4 regions of the Mesorhizobium sp. B2-4-19 genome follow, and region 1 is predicted to be linked to each of the others. Evidence: predicted binding sites of a transcription regulator. Region 1 holds the regulator's gene; each other region holds the start of a gene.
What was found. The regulator PhoB, encoded in region 1, activates phosphate uptake and scavenging genes when phosphate is short. The targets are predictions, from matches to a motif close to TGTCATNNANCTGTCAT.

Region 1 (5,304 bases):
CCGAAACGCGTGCGCTTGGTGATGAAGGTCATGATGATGCCCACGGCCACCGCCATCAGCACCGGTATGGCAATGCCATGCGCGATGTACAGCCCGCCTTCGGGAACGGTAATGCCGTTCTGCTGGGCGTACTGGCGCACGATGCCGATCGGCCATGGATAGGAATTGGCGATCCAGACGGCGCCAAGGATAGCGGCGCAGGCAACCACGCCAAGCAAGGTCTCAGCCCAAACGGGGCGCAGCGGAAAGTGGAACCGCTTGCGCTGCGACCTGCCGTTGAGCAGCATGAAGGCGACCGCCACGCAGGCGACGACACCGACGATCCAGCTGGCGGTGGCACCGATCGAGCCACGTGGTCCGCCGCCCATCAGCTGGAAGGTCGTGTCGAGCGGCGCGACCGTGCGCCCGCTGGTGATCAGCCATGCCATGCCGCGCCAGACCAGCAGGCCGCCCAGCGTCACGATGAAGGCCGGCACCTCCATATAGGCGATGATGAAGCCCTGGAACGCGCCGATCAGCAGACCAAGCGCCACGCCGGCCGCCAGCGCGATGATCCAGAGCCATGGATTTCCAAGCTGGAAACCGACGACGCGGATCAGGAATTCGGCCTGCGCCACGCCCATGATCATGCCGATCACGCCTTCGACGGATCCGACCGAGAGGTCGATGTTGCGCATGACGATAACCAGCACCATGCCGGTCGCCATGATCGCGACCGACGAGGTCTGCACCGACAGGTTCCACAGATTGCGCGGCGTCAGGAAAAGCCCGCCCGACAATATATGGATGCCGACCCAGATGACCAGCAGCGCGCCGATCATGCCGAGCATGCGCGTATCGAGTTCGGTAGCCTTGAGGAACCGTCCGACGGCGCTGAGTTCGGATGCACGCGCCCTGTCCGCTGCCGTGCTGCCGACCGGTTGATTAGAGGTCGTGTCGGTCATGCTATCCTCCCACCGGTTTACCGTCTGGCGCGGGTTCCGAACATGGATGCTATTTGCTTTCCGCGGTCATTTGAAGCGGGAAGCCCCTTGAGAAACGCCGCGGCCTTTGGGCCGCGGCGTCGATATCGAACGGTATTGCGCCGTTTAGTTGCAGGCGGCGACGCTGCCGGCGGCGACGCCCGCGCAGACTTCGTCCTTCTTGATCCAGCCGGCGTCGATGACGACGTTGAGATTGTCCTTGGTGATGGCGACCGGGGTCAGGAACAGCGACTTGACGGTATTGCCGCCAGGCGTCGTGAAGTCCTTCACACCGGCGATATCGGTCATCTTCTTGCCGTCGGCCAGCTGCGAGGCGATCTCGGCGGCGTTCTTGCCGAGTTCGCGCGCGTCCTTCCACACCGACACGGTCTGGGTGCCGAGCGCGATACGGTTCAGCGCGGCATGGTCGCCGTCCTGCCCCGAGACCGGCACGGTGCCGGCAAGCCCCTGCGCCGTCAGCGCCGCGACGACGCCGCCGGCGGTGCCGTCATTGGCCGCGACGACCGCGTCGACCTTGTTGTCGTTGGCGGTCAGGAACTGCTCCATGTTCTTCTGGGCGTTGGCAGGCAGCCAGCCGTCGGTATAGGCCTCGCCGACATTCTTGATCTTGCCGCTGTCGATGGCAGCCTTGAGCACTTCCATCGAGCCTGCGAACAGGAAGTCGGCATTCGGATCGGCGCCCGAGCCCTTGATGAAGACATAGTTGCCTTCCGGCTTGGCCTTGAACACCGCGCTGGCCTGCAAACGACCGACTTCCTTGTTGTCGAAGGTCAGGTAGAAGACGTCCTTGTTCTCGATCAGGCGGTCATAGCCGACGACCGGAATGCCTTCGTCCAGCGCCTTCTGCACGGCCGGGCCGATGGCCGAGGCATCCTGGGCCAGGATGATCAGCGAATTGGCGCCCTGCGAGATCAGGCTCTCGACATCGGTAAGCTGCTTGCCGGGATTGGACTGCGCGTCGGCGGAAATGTACTTGTCGCCGGCGGCCTCGATCGCCTTCTTCATGGCGGCCTCGTCGGTCTTCCAGCGCTCTTCCTGGAAGTTGGACCACGAAACGCCGATGACCTTGTCCTTCGCCTGCGCGACCGACGCAAGCGTCAGCGACATGGCGACACCCGCCAGGATGGCGGCCGTGAATCTCTTCATGATATTCCTCCCTGCGCCGCGTATGGCGCGACCAAACTGGCCCTAAGGCCGGCACAGAGGCCCTATTTTTTCGAGCCTCGAAAAAACACTGAGCCAACACCGGAACGCTGTCAACAACGATTCTGATGGATTTTGATGTCCCTCTGAATTTTTTTCGAGCTTCGCAATAAATAAATGACAGCACCGGCCGCTTCTGCCAGTATTTGACCGTGTCGCCGGCAGCGTTCGAGGAGGCCGGAAGAACCGCGGCGACCGGGAGGATGTGAAAAAACATGTCGGTCGGAATCCGCCACGACGATCTGCGCCGGCGCAACCGGGCGATGGTGATCGCGGCCGTGCGCCAGGCTGGCCGGCCCTCACGCACCGAGATCGCCGCGACCACCGGCCTCAGCCATTCGACCATATCGGCGATTTCCTCCGACCTGATCGGCGAAGGCATCCTGGCCGAGGGCAAGCCGAGCGAGGCCGGCGCGCTGAAACGCGGCAGGCCGCAGGTCGGGCTCGGCCTCAATCCGGAGGCCGCGGCTGTGATGACCGTGGTGCTGTCGCTGAATTTCCTGTCGGTCGCAGTCATCGACTATGCCGGCCAGGTGATATCGGAAGAACAGCGCCGGCTGGACACGCTGACCATGTCGCGCGAGGCGCTGATCGGCGAATGCGTGGCCATCGTAAGGCGGCGCCTCGAGGATCCCGACATTGACGTGCGCAGCGTCGCCCGCATCGCGCTGGCGATCCAGGGCATCACCGATACCGAGGCCCGGGCGATGCTGTGGTCGCCGATCACGCCGCAGACCGACATCGCCTTCGCCGACATACTCGAAGCCGAGTTCGGCATCCCCGCCACCATGGAAAACGACTGCAACATGATGGCGGTGGCGCTGCGCAGGCGCGATCCCGAGCGCTACCGCGACGACTTCATCGCCATCCTGCTTTCGCACGGCATCGGCATGGGGCTGGTGCTGAAGGGCGAGCTGTTCACCGGCACCCATTCCTCGGGCGGCGAGTTCGGCCACATGATCCATCGGCCCGGCGGCGCGCTCTGCCGCTGCGGACGGCGCGGCTGTGTCGAGGCCTATGCCGGCAATTACGCCATCTGGCGCAATGCCAGGCAGCTCAGCGAGGACACCGAGCCTGTGGCCGATGTCAGCGACGCGCAGATGCGGGCGCTGGCCACGACGGCACGGGAACGGGACGGGCCCGAGCGCGAAGCCTATCGCAAGGCCGGCGAGGCGCTGGGTTACGGCCTCGGCAGCCTGTTCGCGCTGATCGATCCCGCGCCCGTCGCCATGGTCGGCGTCAGCGCCGCCGCCTTCGACCTGATCGAGCCGGCATTGCGCGAGGCGATCGCCCAGACCGCCGGTGGCCAGCACTCGGAATCGATCTCCTTCGACACCGAACCGAACGAACTGCCGCTGATCCGCGAAGGTTGCGCCATGCGCGCGCTGACCTTCGTCGACCAGGAGATTTTCGCGCCCGGCGTGCAAACGAAAGCAGGCCCCGCCGCGAAGAAAAACGTTGCCTGAGTCAGGTCGTGCTCAATCCTCGCGGATCGCGTAGCCCGCCCCACGGATGGTGCGGATGACATCCGGCATGCGGCCATTGTTGACCGCCTTGCGCAACCGGCCGACATGCACGTCCACGGTGCGCTCGTCGATGTAGATCGTCTCGCCCCAGACATTGTCGAGCAGCTGGCTGCGCGAGAACACGCGGCCGGGATGGCGCATCATGAATTCGAGCAGGCGGAATTCGGTCGGCCCGAGCCGGATCTCGCTCTTCTTGCGGTAGACCCGGTGCGATTCACGGTCGAGCACGATATCGCCGACCTTGAGCACGCTCGACAGCACTTCCGGCTTGGCGCGGCGCAGCAGCGCCTTGACGCGGGCCATGAATTCCGGCGTCGAGAACGGCTTGACCAGATAGTCGTCGGCGCCGGTGGAAAGCCCACGTACACGGTCGCTTTCCTCGCCCCGCGCGGTCAGCATGATGATCGGCAGCCGCTCGGTCTCGGGCCGCATTCGCAACCGCCGGCAGAGTTCGATGCCGGATACCGCCGGCACCATCCAGTCGAGCACGAGGAGGTCGGGCACGTTCTCCTGCAGGCGGATTTCGGCTTCGTCGCCGCGTGTCACCACCTCGACCTGGTAACCCTCCGATTCCAGATTGTAGCGGAGGAGCACGCCGAGCGGCTCCTCGTCCTCCACCACCATGATGCGTGGTGCGATCATCGATTGGTTACCCCTGCGCTCTCAGGCCGCCGGCGCCGACATCGCCGTCTCGTCCTGTTTTGGACGGTTGGCGGGCAGCTGCGTGCCGGTCAGGACATAGTACGCATTCTCGGCGATGTTGGTCACGTGGTCGCCGATGCGTTCGAGATTCTTGGCGCAGAACAACAGATGCGTGCAAGCCGTGATGTTGCGCGGATCTTCCATCATATAGGTCAGCAGTTCGCGGAAGACGGAAGTGTATTTGACGTCGATGCGCTCGTCGTCGGCGCGCAGCTTCGCCAGTGCCGCGGCATCGCGCGCCGCATACTCCTCGATGACGCCCTGCACCTGGATCAGCACCAGCTGCGCCATGGCGTCGATGGAATGCGACAGGTCGCGCGGCGTGGCGCTGAGGCCTACAGTACCGACGCGCTTGGCGATGTTCTTGGCAAGGTCGCCAATGCGTTCGAGGTCGCCGGCCATGCGGATCGAGCCGACGACATGGCGCAGATCGTCGGCCATCGGCTGGCGCTTGGCGATCAGCGTGATGGCGCGGTCGTCGAGCTCGCGCTGGCGCGCATCCATGATGGCGTCGTCGGAGACGACGCGCTGGGCGAGCGCATTGTCGGAGTTCAGCAGCGCCTTGGTGGCGCCGCCGACCATCGAGCCGGCAAGGTCGCCCATGTCGCTGATCAGCCTGCTGATCTGTCCGAGATCCTCGTCGAAGGCTGCGACTGTGTGTTCGGCCATGATCCTGGTCCTCGTATGCGTGCGATCAGCCGAAGCGGCCAGTGATGTAGTCTTGCGTGCGCTTCTCGCGAGGCGACGTGAAGATCTTCTCGGTACGGTCGAATTCGACCAGTTCGCCCAGATACATGAAGGCGGTCTGCTTCGAGACGCGCGCCGCCTGCTGCATGTTGTGGGTGACGATGACGATCGTGTAGTCGGCCTGCAACTCGTCGATCAGTTCC
Region 2 (5,304 bases), on a different contig from region 1:
GCCGTGCACCAGGAAGTCGTGCTCTGCCGTCATCTAACGGTCGCCGCCAACATGTTCCTCGGCGAGGAGAATTCGCGCTTCGGCATCCTGCAGCAGCGCGCCATGGTCAAGGAAGCGCAGAAGATCATCGACGATCTCGGCTTCGACCTGCCGGCGCATGTCATGCTCGGCGACCTCACCATCGGCCAGCAGCAACTGATCGCCGCCGCCCGCGCCACCGTGCGCGGCACCAAATTCCTGATCTTCGATGAGCCGACCGCCTACCTGACCCGCAAGGAGGCCGACCAGCTCTTCACCCTGATCCGTCGGCTGAAGTCCGAGGGCGTGACCATCATCTACATCAGCCATCGCATGGAGGAGGTCTTCGAGCTCGCCGATCGCGTCTCCGTGCTGCGCGACGGCACGCTGGTCGGCACCAGAAACATCGCCGAGACCAACGATGCCGAACTGGTCAAGCTGATGATCAACCGCTCGATCGAGCAGGTCTATCACAAGGAGCACTTCACGCCGGGTGCCGCGATCGTGGAGACCAGGAACCTGTCGGGCAAGGGCTTCGAAAATGTCTCGATGACCGTCCGCGCCGGCGAGATCGTCGGGCTCTACGGGCTGATCGGCGCCGGGCGCAGCGAATTCGTCACCACGCTCTACGGCCGCCATCGCAAATCGGCCGGCCAGATCCTGTGGGAAGGCAAGCCGGTTCAGGTCAATTCGGAGCACGATGCGATCAAGCTCGGCATGGCGCTGGCACCGGAAAGCCGCCGCGACCAGGGCCTTTGCCTCAATTTGCCGGTTGGCCTCAATCTCAACCTGCCGATCTACAAGCGCATCTCCAAAAACCTGTTGATCTCCGGCGCGCAGGAGAAGACCCAGGCCGACCGCCAGATCGCCGATCTCCGCATCAAGACGCCGACACGCCACGCGCTGGCCTCCAGCCTGTCGGGCGGCAACCAGCAGAAGATCGTCATCGGCAAATGGCTGGCTCATGGCGCCAAGCTGTTCATTTTCGACGAGCCGACAGTCGGCGTCGATGTCGGCACCAAGGCCGAAATCTATCGCCTGTTCGGCGCGCTCTTGTCGAAGGGCGCCGGCATCATCCTGATCTCGTCCTACCTGCCGGAAGTCTATGAGTTGGCCGACACGCTGCATGTGTTCCGCCGTGGCAAGCTGGTGGCGACACACGGATTCCGCACCGCCGATCACGAGGAAATTCTCACACAGGCGCTCGCCGAGAAACAAGAAAAGCTGGGAGGAAAGATATGAGCACCGAGGCGATTCCTGCCGAAAAACCCAAGCGCAATTACAACGCCCTGTTCGGGCTGACGCTGCTGGCGCTGCTGGTGCTGCTCTGGGTCATCCTGTCGCTGTCGACATCGAGCTTCGCCTCGGCCAACAACATCTCGAACCTTTTGCGTCAGGGTTCGATGATCGCCATCCTGGCGGTCGGCCAGACCTTCGTCATCATCACCGGCGGCATCGATCTGTCCGTCGGTGCTGTGGTCGGCTTTGCCACCGTCATTGCGGCGATGCTGATCAACGCCGGCATACCGGTCTTCCTCGCCATCGCGATCACGCTGCTGGTCGGCGTTGCCATCGGCCTGTTCCACGGCTTCGGCATCGTCAAGATGGGCCTGCCGCCCTTCATCATCACGCTGGCGACGCTGACCTCGCTGCGCGGCATCGGCCTTCTGATGACCAATGGCAACTCGATCTCCATCAACAATGACGCCTTCCAGGAATTTTCGCGCAACTCCTTCCTCGGCGTGCCCAATCTGTTCTGGATGGTGATCCTGGTCGGCATTCCGGCCTACATTTTCCTGCATCACAGCCGCTGGGGCCGCTACCTCTTCTCGGTCGGCTCGAACGCCGAGGCCTCGCGCCTCTCCGGCGTCAATGTCCAGCGCACCATCTACATGGCCTACACGCTGTCTGGCCTGTGCGCGGCTTTTGTCGGCGTGCTCCTGGCCTCGCGCATCGGCATCGGCAACCCGACCCAGGCCGAGGGCTGGGAACTGCAGGCGATCGCGTCCTCGGTCATCGGCGGCACCTCGCTGTTCGGTGCGGTCGGCTCGGTGCATGGCCCGCTGCTCGGCGCCTTCATTCTCGCCACCATCAACAACGGCGCCAACCTGCTCAACGTCAACGCTTTCTGGCAGCGCATCATCACTGGCGTGTTGATCATCGTCATCGTCTATTTCGACGGTCTGCGCCGCCGCAGCGGCAAGTGACCATTGCTGAAATCGATCTCCGGCCCGGCGTGAAGACGGGTCGGAAACCCAATCGGACTGAGACATGAAAGCCGTTATCTGCCGCTCACCCGGGGAACTCGTCCTGGAAGACCGCCCCGCGCCCGGCGCGCCCCCTGCCGGCTGGGCGCTGGTCGCGGTCAGCCATGTCGGCATCTGTGGCACCGACTACCACATTTTCGAGGGCAAGCACCCGTTCCTCGCCTACCCCCGCATCATGGGCCATGAAGTCTCCGGCAGCGTGATCGAGACCGGCGAGGGCGTCGATCTTGCCGTCGGCGAACCGGTCGTCATCAACCCTTACCTCTCCTGCGGCAAGTGCATCGCCTGCCGGCACGGCAAACCGAATTGCTGCGTCAAGATCGAGGTGTTGGGCGTCCATCGCGACGGCGCCATGTGCGAACGCATTCTTGTCCCGGCGCGGAATCTCTATCCGGCCAACGGCCTGTCGCTGGCCGACGCAGCCGCCGTCGAATTCCTGGCCATCGGCGCGCACGCGGTGCGTCGCGCCGGTGCCGATCCCGGCGCTCGCGCTCTGGTCATCGGCGCCGGCCCGATCGGGCTCGGCAACGCCATCTTCGCCCGCATTGCCGGGCTCGACGTGACGCTGCTCGACATGAGCAGTGAACGTCTCGCTTTTGCCGAAAACGAACTTGGTTTCAGGATCCTCGACGGCTCGCGCGGAGCGGTGTCGGATCTGGTCAAGGAAGCGACATCGGGCGAAGGCTTCGACGTGGTCTTCGACGCCACCGGCAACACCCGGTCGGTGCAGTCGGCCTTCGCCCATGTCGCGCATGGCGGCACACTGGTGCTGGTCAGCGTCGTCAAGGACGACATCGTCTTCTCCGACCCTGAATTCCACAAACGCGAAATGACGCTGGTCGGCAGCCGCAATGCACTGCGTGCCGATTTCGATCATGTCGCAGCCTCGATCCGCAACGGCGCCGTGCCCCTGGCCAAGCTCGTCACCCACCGCACGACGCTGGCCGATACGCCGAGCGATCTCGCCCGCTGGGCGCATGAGAAATCCGGGCTGATCAAGGCCGTGATCGAGATCGGATAGTCGGCAGGATTCGGCTCACAGCGCCGACAGTTTGAACTCGACCCGCTCCGCCGGAAAGCGCGACTCGGAGAACTGGATCGGCTGGCCGTCCGGCGTGATGTTGACGGCCACCGTGACCAGTACGATGGCGCCTGGCTGCAGATCGAGATCGGCAAGGTCAGCCGCGTCGGCGTGGCGCGCCGACAGCACGGTCGATTGCCTGAGATAATCGTCGATGCCGAAGCGGGCCAGCGACGCGGTGACCGAGCCAGTCTCAGCCATCGCCTGGTCGATACCGGCAAAGCGCCTGGCATCGAACCAGCCGGCAGCGCGTGACACTGGCCTTCCATCGGCTTCGCCACGTGTCTCCAACCGGATCACCTCGGCACCCTTGGCAAGGCCAAGCCCTTCGGCGACACGCTGGCTGGCCGGCTCGACCGACGAGGCAAGCAGCACGATGTGTCGTTCCGAAGCCTGTCCTTGCAAGCCGGTCGAAAAACGTGTGCGCGCGCCGATCGGATAGGACAGCCGCCTGCGCGACAAGACGAAGGTGCCCCGCCCCTGCTCGGCCCGCAGCACCCCTTCCTGCACGAGCGCCGATATGGCGCTGCGCACCGTGTGGCGATTGACGCCATAGCGCTCGGCCAGCGCCACCTCCGGCGGCAGCGCGGCATTCTCGGCGAAATCGCCGGCGGCGATCGCCTGCAGGATCCTGTCGGCGATCTGCCGCCACAGCGAGACGCCGCTGCGCCGTTCAATGCTGTCGGCTTCCTGTCGCCCGATCATGAATCGCCCCTGCCTTCCATCCCCTGTCATCCACCCGTCATGGACTCGCGCTAGGTAATATGTATAATTTGTATAGTTGTCTATATCAATAGACAAATTTAGCGAAGAGGAATGCTGCCGATGCGAGGACAGGAAGCCCGCGACCAGGCCGGACGCAAAGCCGCGATGGCGACCCTGGCGCAATCGAGCGGTGACGACATCGTCCGGCTCTGGAACGAAGCCGGCCTGCCGTCGCAGGCCGAGCTGCTGCGTGGCCCCGAGACCGGGCTGGTGACGTTGCGCGGTCGCATCGGCGGCGGCGGCGCACCGTTCAATGTCGGCGAGGCGACCGTCACCCGCGCCACGGTCCGGCTGCCGTCCGGACAGGTTGGCCATTGCTACGCGCTTGGCCGCGACAAGCAGAAGGCGAAGCTGGCGGCGATCGCCGATGCGCTCTGGCAGGACCCTGCCCGCCGCGCCGAGGTCGAGACCAGGCTGATCGCGCCTTTGAGGTCGGCGCTCGCCGCTGCCCAAGAAAAACGCCGCGCCGAGACAGCGGCAACGAAGGTGGATTTCTTCACCATGGTTCGCGGGGAAGACTGATGGATATCGCAGCGCAATCGATCGAGGGCGGTTTCGCCGACCCGGTGTTCAACGCACAGACCGTTTTCCGCGCGGTCATGGATGCGATGGCACGGCCGGGCAGCGTGCAGCCTTTGCCGGCCCTGGCCCGCCCGCCGGCGCCGCTCTCGGCAACCGCTGGCGCCGTGGCACTGGCGCTCTGCGACAACGACACGCCGCTCTGGCTCGACCCGGCCCTGCACGCCTCCGCTGCGATCGGCTCCTGGCTTGGTTTCCACACCGGCGCGCCACTGGCCAACACGCCTGCCGACGCGCATTTCGCCTTTGTCGCCACGCCGGCCGAAATGATGGCGCTCGACGGCTTTGCGCAGGGAACGCAGGATTATCCCGACAGGTCGACCACCCTGATCCTGCAGGTCAGCGACCTCGTTTCAGGCACTCCGTTGCTGCTGGAAGGTCCCGGCATCGAAATCAGCGCCATGGTCGCGCCGACGCAGATGCCGCGTCATTTCATCGAGCAGTGGAAGCAGAATATCCAGCGCTTTCCGCGTGGCGTCGACATCATCCTCGTCACCGCTGAAGGCATAGCCTGCCTGCCGCGCACGACGCGCATCAAGACGATGGAGGCTTGAAGATGTATGTCGCGGTAAAAGGCGGCGAAGCCGCAATCGC
Region 3 (5,304 bases), on a different contig from region 1:
TGTTGGCGGCACTGCCGGCGCCCGAACGCCAGGGAAGGCCGATGAAGCGCGCCAATTGGCCGGCCCCCAGTGTCGCCTTGACGTGCTCGGGCGTGCCGAATGCCGGAGCGCCCGACTTCATGTCGACATTGGAGGAGAAGGAACCGTAAAGCACGGGTGCGCCCGGGTGCACGATCTGCGCCAGTGCCAGACCGGCCAGCGCCTCGGCATGCTGCAGCGTCAGCGCGCCGGCGACCGTGATCGGCGCCATCGCGCCTGCTAGGCAGAACGGCGTGATGACCAGGACCTGCCCGGCGCGGGCGAAGTCGATGATGCCTTGCGCCATCGGAATGTCGAGCTGGCGCGGTGAATTGGTGTTGATGATGGTGTAGCAATGGGCGCCAGCGCGGAATTCATGCTCCGACAGTCCGCGCGCCAGCCGGATCATCTCGAACCCATCCTGGACCTGCGGCGTGCCGCGCGCGAAGACAAAGGGGAACTTGTCGGACAGCGTCAACTGCGCGCGGTTGACGGCATAGTGGCGAAAACGGTTGTCGACATCCTGCGGCTCGATGCAGGGGCAAAGCATGTGCAGTACGTCGAAATGCTGGATGAGCTTGGTCAATTCCTCGAAGGCGCCGAGCGTTCCCGGCCGGCGGCCGCGCTCGAGATCGGTGACGTTGGGCGCGCCCGCGCCGGCGAGGAACGTCATCGAGCCGAGTTCGAGCAAAAGATCGCGGCTGCGGTCGCCCGCCAGTGCTGGAATTGATTTTGGCGCCGAGGCCAGTGCCGCGGCCACGATGTCGCGGCCGATGCGCACCATGTCGGTGTCCGGGTCCACAAGCGCACCGGCGCGGGCAAAAATCTCCCGCGCCTGTGGCAAGAGCACCTTGATGCCGAGCTCCTCCAGCACGCGCAGCGCCGTGCCGTGGATGGAAGCCACCTGGTCATCCGAAAAGATCGGCTGCGGCAGGAACGGGTTCTTCAGCGACCGGTAGTTGGGCCGGCGGCTGCTTTCGCTGCCGGCTTCGCCCGTGCGTCCACGCCGGCGCTCGCGCCTGCTGTCTCGTGCCGCGTCATCGATCATCGAAAAATCCTCCTCATTGCCGCATCGCCTTGCCCGAGGGATCGTAGGGCGCCGCCGCGATGACGCGAGCCGGCCGTTCGACGCCGACAATGTGCACTGAAAGCGCCGTACCCTCCTCGGTAAAATCGGCGTCGACCAACGCCAGCGCGACGCTTCTGCCGATCGTGTAGCCAAAGCCGCCCGAAGTGACGAAGCCGACGCGCCGGCCATCACGCCAGACCGGCTCGAAGCCGCTGGCGTCGGCATCGACGGCGTCGACCTCCAGCGTCACGATCCGTTCCGCCGCACCAACGTTGCGCTCCGTCAGCGCCGCCTCGCGGCCGACGAAATCGCCCTTGTCGAAGGCGATGAACCGATCAAGGCCGGTCTGGCCTGGCGTGTAGCCCTGCGTGAATTCGCGCGACCAGATGCCGAAGCTTTTCTCCAACCTCAGCGCATTGAGCGCGTAGTAGCCGATCTCGGCCAGACCGAGATCCTCGCCGGCGGCAAGCAGTGTCTCACGCAGCGTGGCATGCATGGTTACCGGGCAGTTGATCTCGAAGCCCAGCTCGCCCGCGATGGAGAGGCGGGCAATCCTCGCCTGCACCATGCCGATGTCGAACGTGCCGCAGGCCATGAACTGCAGTGCCGCGCCGGAGACATCCTGATGCGTCGTGCGTTCCAGGATTTTGCGCGCATTCGGCCCGGTCAGCAGGAAGCCGCCCGTCGCATCGGAGATGTCGGTGACCGTGACGCCCTCTCCTGCCTGGCTCTCGAACCAGCGCATGTGGAATTCCCTGAGATAGTAGGAGCCCATCAGCCAATAGTCGCCGCCGCCCCAGTTGATCACGGTGAGGTCGCCCTTCAGCCGCCCGTCCGGCCCGAGCATCGGCGCCAGCCGTGCCTGTCCGGCCTTCGGCAGCCGGCAGGCCAGCAGCCGGTCGAGCCATGCCTCGGCACCCGCGCCGGACACCGCATAGCGCGCATAGGCCGAGATATCGACGAGACCGGCGGCCCGCCGGACCTGCAACGCCTCGTCCCCAACGATGTCGAAGGCGTTGGAGCGCTTGAGTGTGGTGTTCTCGCGAAACCCCATCGGCGCGAAATAGGCCGGGATTTCCAGCCCCCACGACGCCGTCCATTCGCAGCCCGCGGCACTCATGCCGTCATAGGCACCGGGCCGTTTCAAAGGCCGGCCCGCCGGCAGCCGCTCATTGGGAAAGGTCATGACGAAACGGCGCGCATAGAATTGCCGCGTCGTTTGTCTCAGATATTCGCGGTTGGCGGCGAAGATGCCGTAGCGCGCAATGTCCATGCCGAAAATGTCGGCCTGCGGCTCGCCGTAAATCATCCATTCGGCCAGCGATTTGCCGACGCCACCGCCCTGGCTGAAGCCAGCCATGACGCCGCAGGCGACCCAGTAGTTTTTGAGCCCGCGCACCGGTCCGACAATCGGATTGCCGTCGGGGGTAAAAGTGAAGGCGCCGTTGACCCATTTGCGGATGCCGGCGCTCCCCAGGCAAGGAAAGCGCTCATGCGCCTTGGCGAGTTCCGGGCTGATGCGGTCTATGTCTTCCGGGATGAGCTCGATGCCGTAGTCCCATGGCGCGCCGTCCATGTTCCAATGCTTCGGGTTCTGCTCGTAGACGCCGAGCAGCACGCCCTTGCGCTCCTGGCGCAAGTAGGAGAAGCCGTCGAGGTCGACGGCGATGCCGATCTCCCGGTCGAGTGCCGCGATCTCCGGAATGTCCTCGGTGATGAAATAATGGTGCTCCATCGGCGTCACCGGCAGGTTGACGCCGGCCATGCGGCCGAGCTGCTTTGCCCACAGACCGCCGGCGTTGACGACATGCTCGGCGACGATGGTGGCGTGCTCGGCAACGACATCCCAGTGGCCGTCCGTGCGAGACTTCAACTCGACGACACGGTTGCGCAGGATCACGTCGGCGCCACGCTTTTTCGCGGCGCCGGCATAAGCGTGCGTCGTTCCATAGGGGTCGAGATGGCCTTCGTTGGAATCGTGGAGACCGCCGAGCACGCCGGTGACCTCGACGATCGGACAAATTTCTTTGATCTCGTCCGGGGTCACCAGGCGAGCCGTTTCGATGCCGACCGACTGGAACATCGCCCAGGCAGATTTCAGCCATTCCCAGCGCTGGGGATCGCTGGCCATGTTGACGCCGCCGGTCATGTGCAGGCCGATGTTCTGGCCGGATTCGGCCTCGATCTCGCGATAGAGCTTGATGGTGTAGTCCTGCAGCGCCGCGACGTTGGGATCGGCGTTGAGCGCATGAAACCCGGCCGCCGCATGCCAGGTCGAACCGGCGGTCAGTTCCGCGCGTTCGATCAGCGCCACGTCAGACCAGCCGAACCGCGTCAGATGGTAGAGCACGGAGGCGCCGACCACCCCGCCTCCGATGACGACTGCGCGGTAGTGCGACTTCAAGGCTCCCCTCCCGGTCTGTTAGAAGCGCACCATATATACACTAGACACAAGTGTCCAGTACTAGGCTTGCACGCCCGAACGGATGTGTGGAGATGATCCATTCTTCCGCCAGAGCACGTGTTTTTCTCGACCTGTGAACATGACGGCCGGCAGGCATGCCGCACTGTCACGCAAGCATCATGTTCGCGCCGTAGATCGCTTTCGGGGGCGGCGCGCGGCATCATCGATGTACCGCCTCTTTCAGCTTTTTGCTCTTCGGCCGCTCCGGCACATCTGTCACAAAGAGGATCATCCATGAAACATCTGCACCGAACCGCCTCGCTCGGCGTCGCGCTGGCCTTGTTCACCGCGCTCACGCCGGCGCTTGCCGACAGCACCGCGACAGTCGGCGGCCTCGTCAACAAGGGCCTGGTCGGCGTCGGCCGCATCCCGGCCGCACAGCGCGACAAATTCGGCGAGACGTTCGGCTCGGGTTCCGGCATGGCGATCGACACATCGAGCTGGACGCGCGATGCGGGCACCTACAAGGGTTCGCTCTGGCTGCTGCCGGATCGCGGCTACAATGTCACCGGCACCACCGACTACCGGCCGCGCCTCAACACGGTCGGCATCGAGTTCACGCCGGCAGCAGCAGGCGCCGCAGGCCAGCAACAGACCGAAGTCAAGGCGACGCTCACCGACACCATGCTTCTCACCGACGACAAGGACGCCGACGCCACCGGCATAGATCCGCTGTCGGACGTGCGTGCCGCCGCAGGCGACATGCCGATGCTGCCCGCCGCCACCAATGGCAAGCTCGCCCTCGACAACGAGGCGATCGTGCGCCTGCCGGACGGCTCGATGTTCATCTCCGACGAATATGGCCCCAACATCTACCGCTTCTCGGCGCAAGGCCGCCTGCTGTCGGCGACCCAGCCGCCGGCTGCCCTGGTGCCGATGCGCAAGGGCGCGCCCAACTTTTCCTCGGACAATCCGGGTCCAGGTGCTGCCGAGCCCGATCCGAAGGATCCCGAGACCGGCCGCCAGAACAACCAGGGCCTCGAAGGCATGGCGATGACGCCGGACGGCAAGTTCCTGATCGCCGTGCTGCAGTCGGCGACCCGGCAGGATGGCGGCGATTCAGGTTCGACCCGGCAAAACACCAGGGCGCTGGTCTATGACGCTTCCGACCTCGCCCATCTCAAGCTGGCGCATGAGTATGTCGTGCCGCTGCCGGTGTTCAAGGACGCCAAGGGCAAGACCAAGGTCGCCGCGCAAAGCGAGATCGTGGCGCTGTCGGACACGTCCTTCCTGATGCTGGCGCGCGACAGCGGCAACGGCCAGGGCGTAAAGGGCGACACCTCGCTTCTGCGCCAGATCTTTGTCGTCGACGTTTCGGCCGCAACCGACATCGCGGGCGGCCCTTTCGACGCCGCCGACAAGCCGGTCGCGCCCAAGGGCGTGCTCGATCCGTCGGTGTCGCCGGCCAGGCTGACGCCGTTCATCGACATCAACGACAATGCGCAGCTCAATCGCTTCGGCCTGCACAATGGCGCGCCGAACGACCACAACAACCTGTCCGAGAAATGGGAAGCAATGTCGCTGGCGAGCGTGCTCGATCCAAAGCTGCCCGACGACTATTTCCTGTTTGTCGCCAATGACAACGACTTCCTCGCTCAGGACGGTTTCCAGGTCGGCGCCCCCTACAAGGCCGATGATGGCGCCAATGTCGACACCATGTTCCTGGTCTATCAGGTCACGCTGCCGGGTCTGGCGAAGAAGTAATCAGCACGATCCAGGCGGGCGCGCATGGCGCGTCCGCCTGAGGCCCCGC
Region 4 (5,304 bases), on a different contig from region 1:
CCGGCGGCATGCGCCAGCGCCTGCAGATCGCCCGCAACCTCGTCACCGGCCCACGACTGGTGTTCATGGACGAGCCGACCGGCGGCCTCGACGTCTCGGTGCAGGCGCGCCTACTCGACCTCTTGCGCGGGCTGGTCACCGATCTCGGCCTCGCGGCCATCGTCGTCACCCACGACCTCGCGGTGGCGCGCCTGCTGTCGCAGCGCATGATGGTGATGAAGGACGGCCGCGTCGTCGAAAGCGGCCTCACCGACCGCGTGCTGGACGACCCGCGCGCGCCCTACACGCAGCTTCTCGTTTCCTCCATTTTGCAGGTGTAGCGATGCCAACCCCGCTCGTTGTTTCCGACGTCGCGAAAAGCTTCACCATGCACCTGCGCGACGGCATCAAACTGCCCGTCGTCGCCGGTGTCTCGTTCTCGATCAAGGCGGGCGAATGCACCGTGCTCGGCGGCCCGTCCGGGGCCGGCAAGAGCTCCATCCTGAAGATGCTCTACGGCAACTATGCCGTCGACGAGGGGCAGATCATCGTCAGCCACGAGGACGGACTGATCGATCTGGCCAACGCCAGCCCCCGCACCGTGCTTGCCGTTCGCCGGCAAACGATCGGCTATGTCAGCCAGTTCCTGCGCACCGTGCCGCGCGTCTCGGCGCTCGACGTCGTCGCCGAGCCGCTGGTCGAGCGCGGCGAGGACCGCGAGGCGGCCAGAGGCAAGGCGCGCGCCCTGCTTGCGCAGCTCAACTTGCCGGAAAAACTCTGGGCACTGCCGCCGGCGACCTTCTCCGGCGGCGAGCAGCAGCGCGTCAACATCGCGCGCGGCTTCATCACCGAGCACCCTATCCTGCTGCTCGACGAGCCAACCGCCTCGCTCGACGCCACCAACCGCGACGTGGTGATCGAACTCATAGCCGCCAAGAAGGCGGCGGGCGTCGCCCTGCTCGGTATCTTCCACGATCATGATGTGCGCGAGGCGGTTGCGGACCGCATCATCGACGTCACCGCTTTTGCTCCGGGAAAACTCGTCGCATGACCAGGAAATTGTCGGAGTCGCCGCTGGTCCACCCGACGGCGGAGGTGCACAATTCGACGCTTGGCCGCTGGACCGAGATCGCCGACCGCAGCCGGGTTTCGGAAAGCGAACTCGGCGACTATTCCTACATGATGCAGGATTGCTCTGTCTGGTGCGCGACGATCGGCAAGTTCGCCAATATCGCGGCAAGCGTGCGCCTCAACGCCACCAACCACCCGACCTGGCGGCCGACGCTGCATCACTTCACCTACCGCGCCTCGGACTATTGGGACGACGCCGAGCATGAGAGCGAGTTCTTCGCCCAGCGCCGCGCCAAGCGCGTCACCATCGGTCACGACACCTGGCTCGGTCATGGTTCGACCGTCCTGCCGGGCGTCACCGTCGGCGATGGCGCGGCGGTTGGTGCCGGGGCGGTCGTCTCGAAGGATATCGCGCCCTACACCATCGTCGCCGGCGTGCCGGCCAAGCCGATCCGTGAGCGCTTCGACCGCCGCACCGCCGAACGCTACCAGGCGCTTGCCTGGTGGGACTGGGACCACGCGCGGCTGCGCGCTTCGCTCGATGATTTTCGCGAGCTGTCGGCGGAGGCTTTCCTGGAGAAATACGAGGGATAGCTCCTCACATCATCGTCATTCGGGGACCTGTTCATATCCCTGACACAGGACTCGGACAGGACGCCATCTCCCCAAGGAGATTGCGATGCTCGACACCGTCAGACCCTCGCTCGCCGGATTCTTTGCCGGCTCCAACCCGACCCCGCCGGCGCATCTCGGCACGCGCTACGACACCTCGGGCAATTTTCTGACCGAGCCCGGCAACACGGTTGTCAGCCATCTCGTCAGCGGCTCGCCCTCGGAAGCCGTGGTGCTTGCGGTGCGCGAGAAGATGCTGGCGATGCCCGACGCCGACCGGCTCGCCTTCACGCCCGTTTCCAGCCTGCATATGACGCTGTTCCAGGGCATCATCGAATATCGCCGCCGCTTGCCTTACTGGCCGCAGGACGTACCGCTCGACACCAGCATCGACGCCATGACCCGCCTCTATCTGGAGCGCCTGAAGGGCTTCGAGGGCTTCGGTCCTTTCGACATCAAGGTGATCGAAATCGTACCGACCGGTCTCACCGTGACCGGCGCGACCGACGAGGACGTGCGCATCATGCGTCAATGGCGCGATGCGCTGGCGGTGCCGTTCGGTTATCGGCACCCCGATCATGACGCCTACGCCTTCCACATCACCTTTGCCTATCAGATCCAACGCCTCGCCGACGATCGCGCCGCCGCGTGGCAGGCTCTGTTCGACGATTGCCTGGCGCTTTTCGCAAGGCAGGCTCCGATAATCGAGATCAAGGCGCCCGCCTTCTGCGCCTTCCGCGACATGAAGCACTTCGAGGAATTGCTGGTGCTCGGCTGATCGCCGACAGCCCGCCAATACATCTCGCCCGAAAGTGGCCCCGGTTTTGGGAGAACGACATGCATAAAACTAAAGGCCTGGAGCGCGTCGCATGAATTCGTTTCAGCGCGACGCGCTTCAGCCGTCGCGCCTGTGGAGCGTAACAAAACTGACATGCTGGCGACATGGCAGGTTCATCTGGCTGCGTTAGGCGAGTGCCTGACGATCAACAAGGTCCGGACTGGAACCTGCTCATGTCAGCAAGCTCTGCCACGCTCGAAATCCGCGGCGTCAGCCGACGATTTGGCAAGAACACCGCGGTCAGCGACGTCAACATCTCGATCCCGCAGGGTCAGATGGTTGGCGTCATCGGCCGTTCGGGCGCTGGCAAATCGACCCTTCTTCGCATGATCAACCGTCTTGTCGACCCCAGCCAGGGGTCGATTTTTTTTGGCGGCGCCGAGGTCTCCCGGCTGCGCGGCTCGCCGCTACGGCGCTGGCAGCGCGATTGCGCCATGATCTTCCAGCAGTTCAACCTAGTGCCGCGCCTCGACGTGCTGACCAACGTCCTACTCGGCAAATTGAACCACCGTTCGACCCTGTCCAACCTTCTCGGCATGTTCTCGCGCGCCGAATGCGCCGAGGCGGTCGCCGCGCTCGAGCGGCTCGACATAGCCCGCACCGCGCTTCAGCCCGCCGGCACCTTGTCTGGCGGACAGCAGCAGCGTGTCGCCATCGCCCGCGCCATGATGCAGCAGCCCAAAGTGATCCTCGCCGACGAGCCGATCGCCTCGCTCGACCCGCTCAACGCCAAGGTGGTGATGGATTCGCTGCAGGACATCAATCTGCGCGAGGGCATCACCGTCGTCACCAATCTGCACACGCTCGACACCGCCCGCGCCTATTGCAACCGCATCATCGGCATGGCCGCCGGCAAGGTCGTCTTCGACGGCCCGCCGGAAGAGCTCAACCGTGAGGCCGTGCGCCTCGTCTATGGCGCCGACAGCAATGGCGCGGAGATATCGGAGGCCATCACCTCCACCAGCGTTCCCTTCAAGCAGAAGATCGCAGCATCCGCCGGACCGCTCGAACCCGCATTCCCGGGATATTGAGCCCGCTACGGGCCAAAAGTGAGCAGCCTGGATCGTCCGCCCGCGTCAAGGGCACTTGTCAAGATCAAGAACGCTGCCGGCGCGGGGCCGGAACTTACAGGAGAGACATCAATGTTCAGGAAGATGGTTTTCGGTGCCGTTTCGGTGCTCGCCATGGCCACCAGCATGGCCCATGCCGCCGACATGAAGGAATTTCGCGTCGGCATTCTTGGCGGTGAAAACGAAACCGACCGGCTGCGCAACTACCAGTGCCTGGCCGATCACCTGAAGGCCGAGTTTGGCTTCGAGAAGGTTTCGCTGTTCCCGGCCGCCGACTATGACGGCGTCATCCAAGGCCTGCTCGGCGGCACGCTCGACTTCGCCGAACTCGGCGCTTCCGGCTACGCCAGCGTCTATCTCAAGGATCCGAAGGCGGTTACCCCGATCCTCACCACCAAGCAGACGGACGGCTCCACCGGCTACTATTCGATCGGGCTGGCGCTGAAGACGTCGGGGATCACCGACATCAAGTCGGCCAAGGGCAAGAAGCTCGGCTATGCCGATCCGGATTCGACCTCCGGCTACCTGATCCCGCTGACCCAGATTCCGAAGACCACCGGCGCCTCGAACGAAACCTACTTCGCTTCGACCCAGTTCAATGGCGGCCACGAAAACAACGTTCTGGCCGTGCGTGACGGCAAGGTAGACGTCGCGGTCGACGATTCCTCGGGCATCGGCGACTTCAAGAACGGCTACACCTCCGGCACATTCCACAAGGAAGTCGCCAAGGGCGCCGTCGACCCCAACGACTTCGTCGAAGTCTGGCGCTCCGGCCTGATCCCGAACGGCCCGCTTGTCGTGCGCACCGCGATCGGCGACGACATGACCGCCAAGCTGGCCGCTTTCTTCACCGACCTGCCAAAGAAGGACAAGGCTTGCTTCGAAGGCGTCGAAGGCGGCGATTTCACCGGCTACGTTCCGGTGAAGCCGGACTTCTATAGCGTCATAGTCGAAGCCCGTAAGGCAGCCATCGGCGGCTAACGGCGAAATCGCAAAAGGGGCGGTACCTCATCAAGTACCGCCCCTTTTTGCATCTCCGATCATGACCCTTTCCGTGACAGCCCCCTCCGGTGCCACCCACGAGATGGCCGATGCCTGGCGACGCCAGACGTCGCTGCGCCGGTTCTATACAGTGCTCGGCGTCGGCCTACTGCTGGCCGCCATGTTCGCCAGCATGTGGTTCGCCGACGAAGCCAACGCCGGGCACTTCTTCGACCGGCTGCCGCATATCCTGGATTTCCTGAGCTGGCTGGTTCCCAAGGACTGGAACGACGTCTGGCGGGCATTGTTCGATATTGCCTCGCCGCATGACACCGGCACCCAGGAATACAATTTCCCGCTCGGCCGGATTTATGTCTGGGGCGGATTCTACATTCCCGAATATTTCGAGCTGATGCTGACCACGGTGAACGTCGCGCTGGTCTCGACCTTCATCGGCTTTATCTTCGCGGTGCCGTTTTCCTTCATCGCGGCGCGCAACCTGACACCTCATCCGGCACTGAGGCTGGTGGTCAAGCGCTTCATGGAATTGCTGCGTGCCTTTCCGGAGATCGTCATCGCCGGCCTGTTCGCGGCCATCGTCTCGACCGGCCCGATCGCCGCCATCATCGCCATCGGCCTGCATTCCATCGGCGCACTCGGCAAGCTGTTCTACGAGATCAACGAGAACATCGACATGCGTGCCGAGGAAGGTCTGACGGCGGTCGGCGCCAACTGGTTCGAACGGGTGCGCTT

Region 2: phnF (phosphonate metabolism transcriptional regulator PhnF) is a predicted target of PhoB. The motif match lies at 4,096-4,112, and genes of this name have one in related genera.
Region 3: FJ546_RS11680 (esterase-like activity of phytase family protein) is a predicted target of PhoB. The motif match lies at 3,656-3,672, and genes of this name have one in related genera.
Region 4: phnC (phosphonate ABC transporter ATP-binding protein) is a predicted target of PhoB. The motif match lies at 2,579-2,595, and genes of this name have one in related genera.

What each region holds. Positions count from the first base shown of each region.
Region 1 is NZ_VFUV01000016.1:82,052-87,355, forward strand. Features, by position in the region: gene FJ546_RS23615 (sugar ABC transporter permease) at 1-944, opposite strand, end outside; gene xylF (D-xylose ABC transporter substrate-binding protein) at 1,089-2,129, opposite strand; gene FJ546_RS23625 (ROK family protein) at 2,402-3,652, shown strand; gene phoB (phosphate regulon transcriptional regulator PhoB) at 3,665-4,354, opposite strand; gene phoU (phosphate signaling complex protein PhoU) at 4,376-5,083, opposite strand; gene pstB (phosphate ABC transporter ATP-binding protein PstB) at 5,109-5,304, opposite strand, start outside.
Region 2 is NZ_VFUV01000008.1:204,714-210,017, forward strand. Features, by position in the region: gene FJ546_RS16415 (sugar ABC transporter ATP-binding protein) at 1-1,260, shown strand, start outside; gene FJ546_RS16420 (ABC transporter permease) at 1,257-2,225, shown strand; gene FJ546_RS16425 (zinc-binding alcohol dehydrogenase family protein) at 2,290-3,306, shown strand; gene phnF (phosphonate metabolism transcriptional regulator PhnF) at 3,322-4,071, opposite strand; gene phnG (phosphonate C-P lyase system protein PhnG) at 4,192-4,653, shown strand; gene phnH (phosphonate C-P lyase system protein PhnH) at 4,653-5,264, shown strand; gene FJ546_RS16445 (carbon-phosphorus lyase complex subunit PhnI) at 5,267-5,304, shown strand, end outside.
Region 3 is NZ_VFUV01000005.1:220,050-225,353, forward strand. Features, by position in the region: gene FJ546_RS11670 (trimethylamine methyltransferase family protein) at 1-1,066, opposite strand, end outside; gene FJ546_RS11675 (FAD-dependent oxidoreductase) at 1,080-3,491, opposite strand; gene FJ546_RS11680 (esterase-like activity of phytase family protein) at 3,786-5,255, shown strand.
Region 4 is NZ_VFUV01000008.1:212,858-218,161, forward strand. Features, by position in the region: gene phnK (phosphonate C-P lyase system protein PhnK) at 1-320, shown strand, start outside; gene phnL (phosphonate C-P lyase system protein PhnL) at 323-1,030, shown strand; gene FJ546_RS16470 (DapH/DapD/GlmU-related protein) at 1,027-1,644, shown strand; gene FJ546_RS16475 (DUF1868 domain-containing protein) at 1,730-2,440, shown strand; gene phnC (phosphonate ABC transporter ATP-binding protein) at 2,674-3,531, shown strand; gene phnD (phosphonate ABC transporter substrate-binding protein) at 3,643-4,551, shown strand; gene phnE (phosphonate ABC transporter, permease protein PhnE) at 4,613-5,304, shown strand, end outside.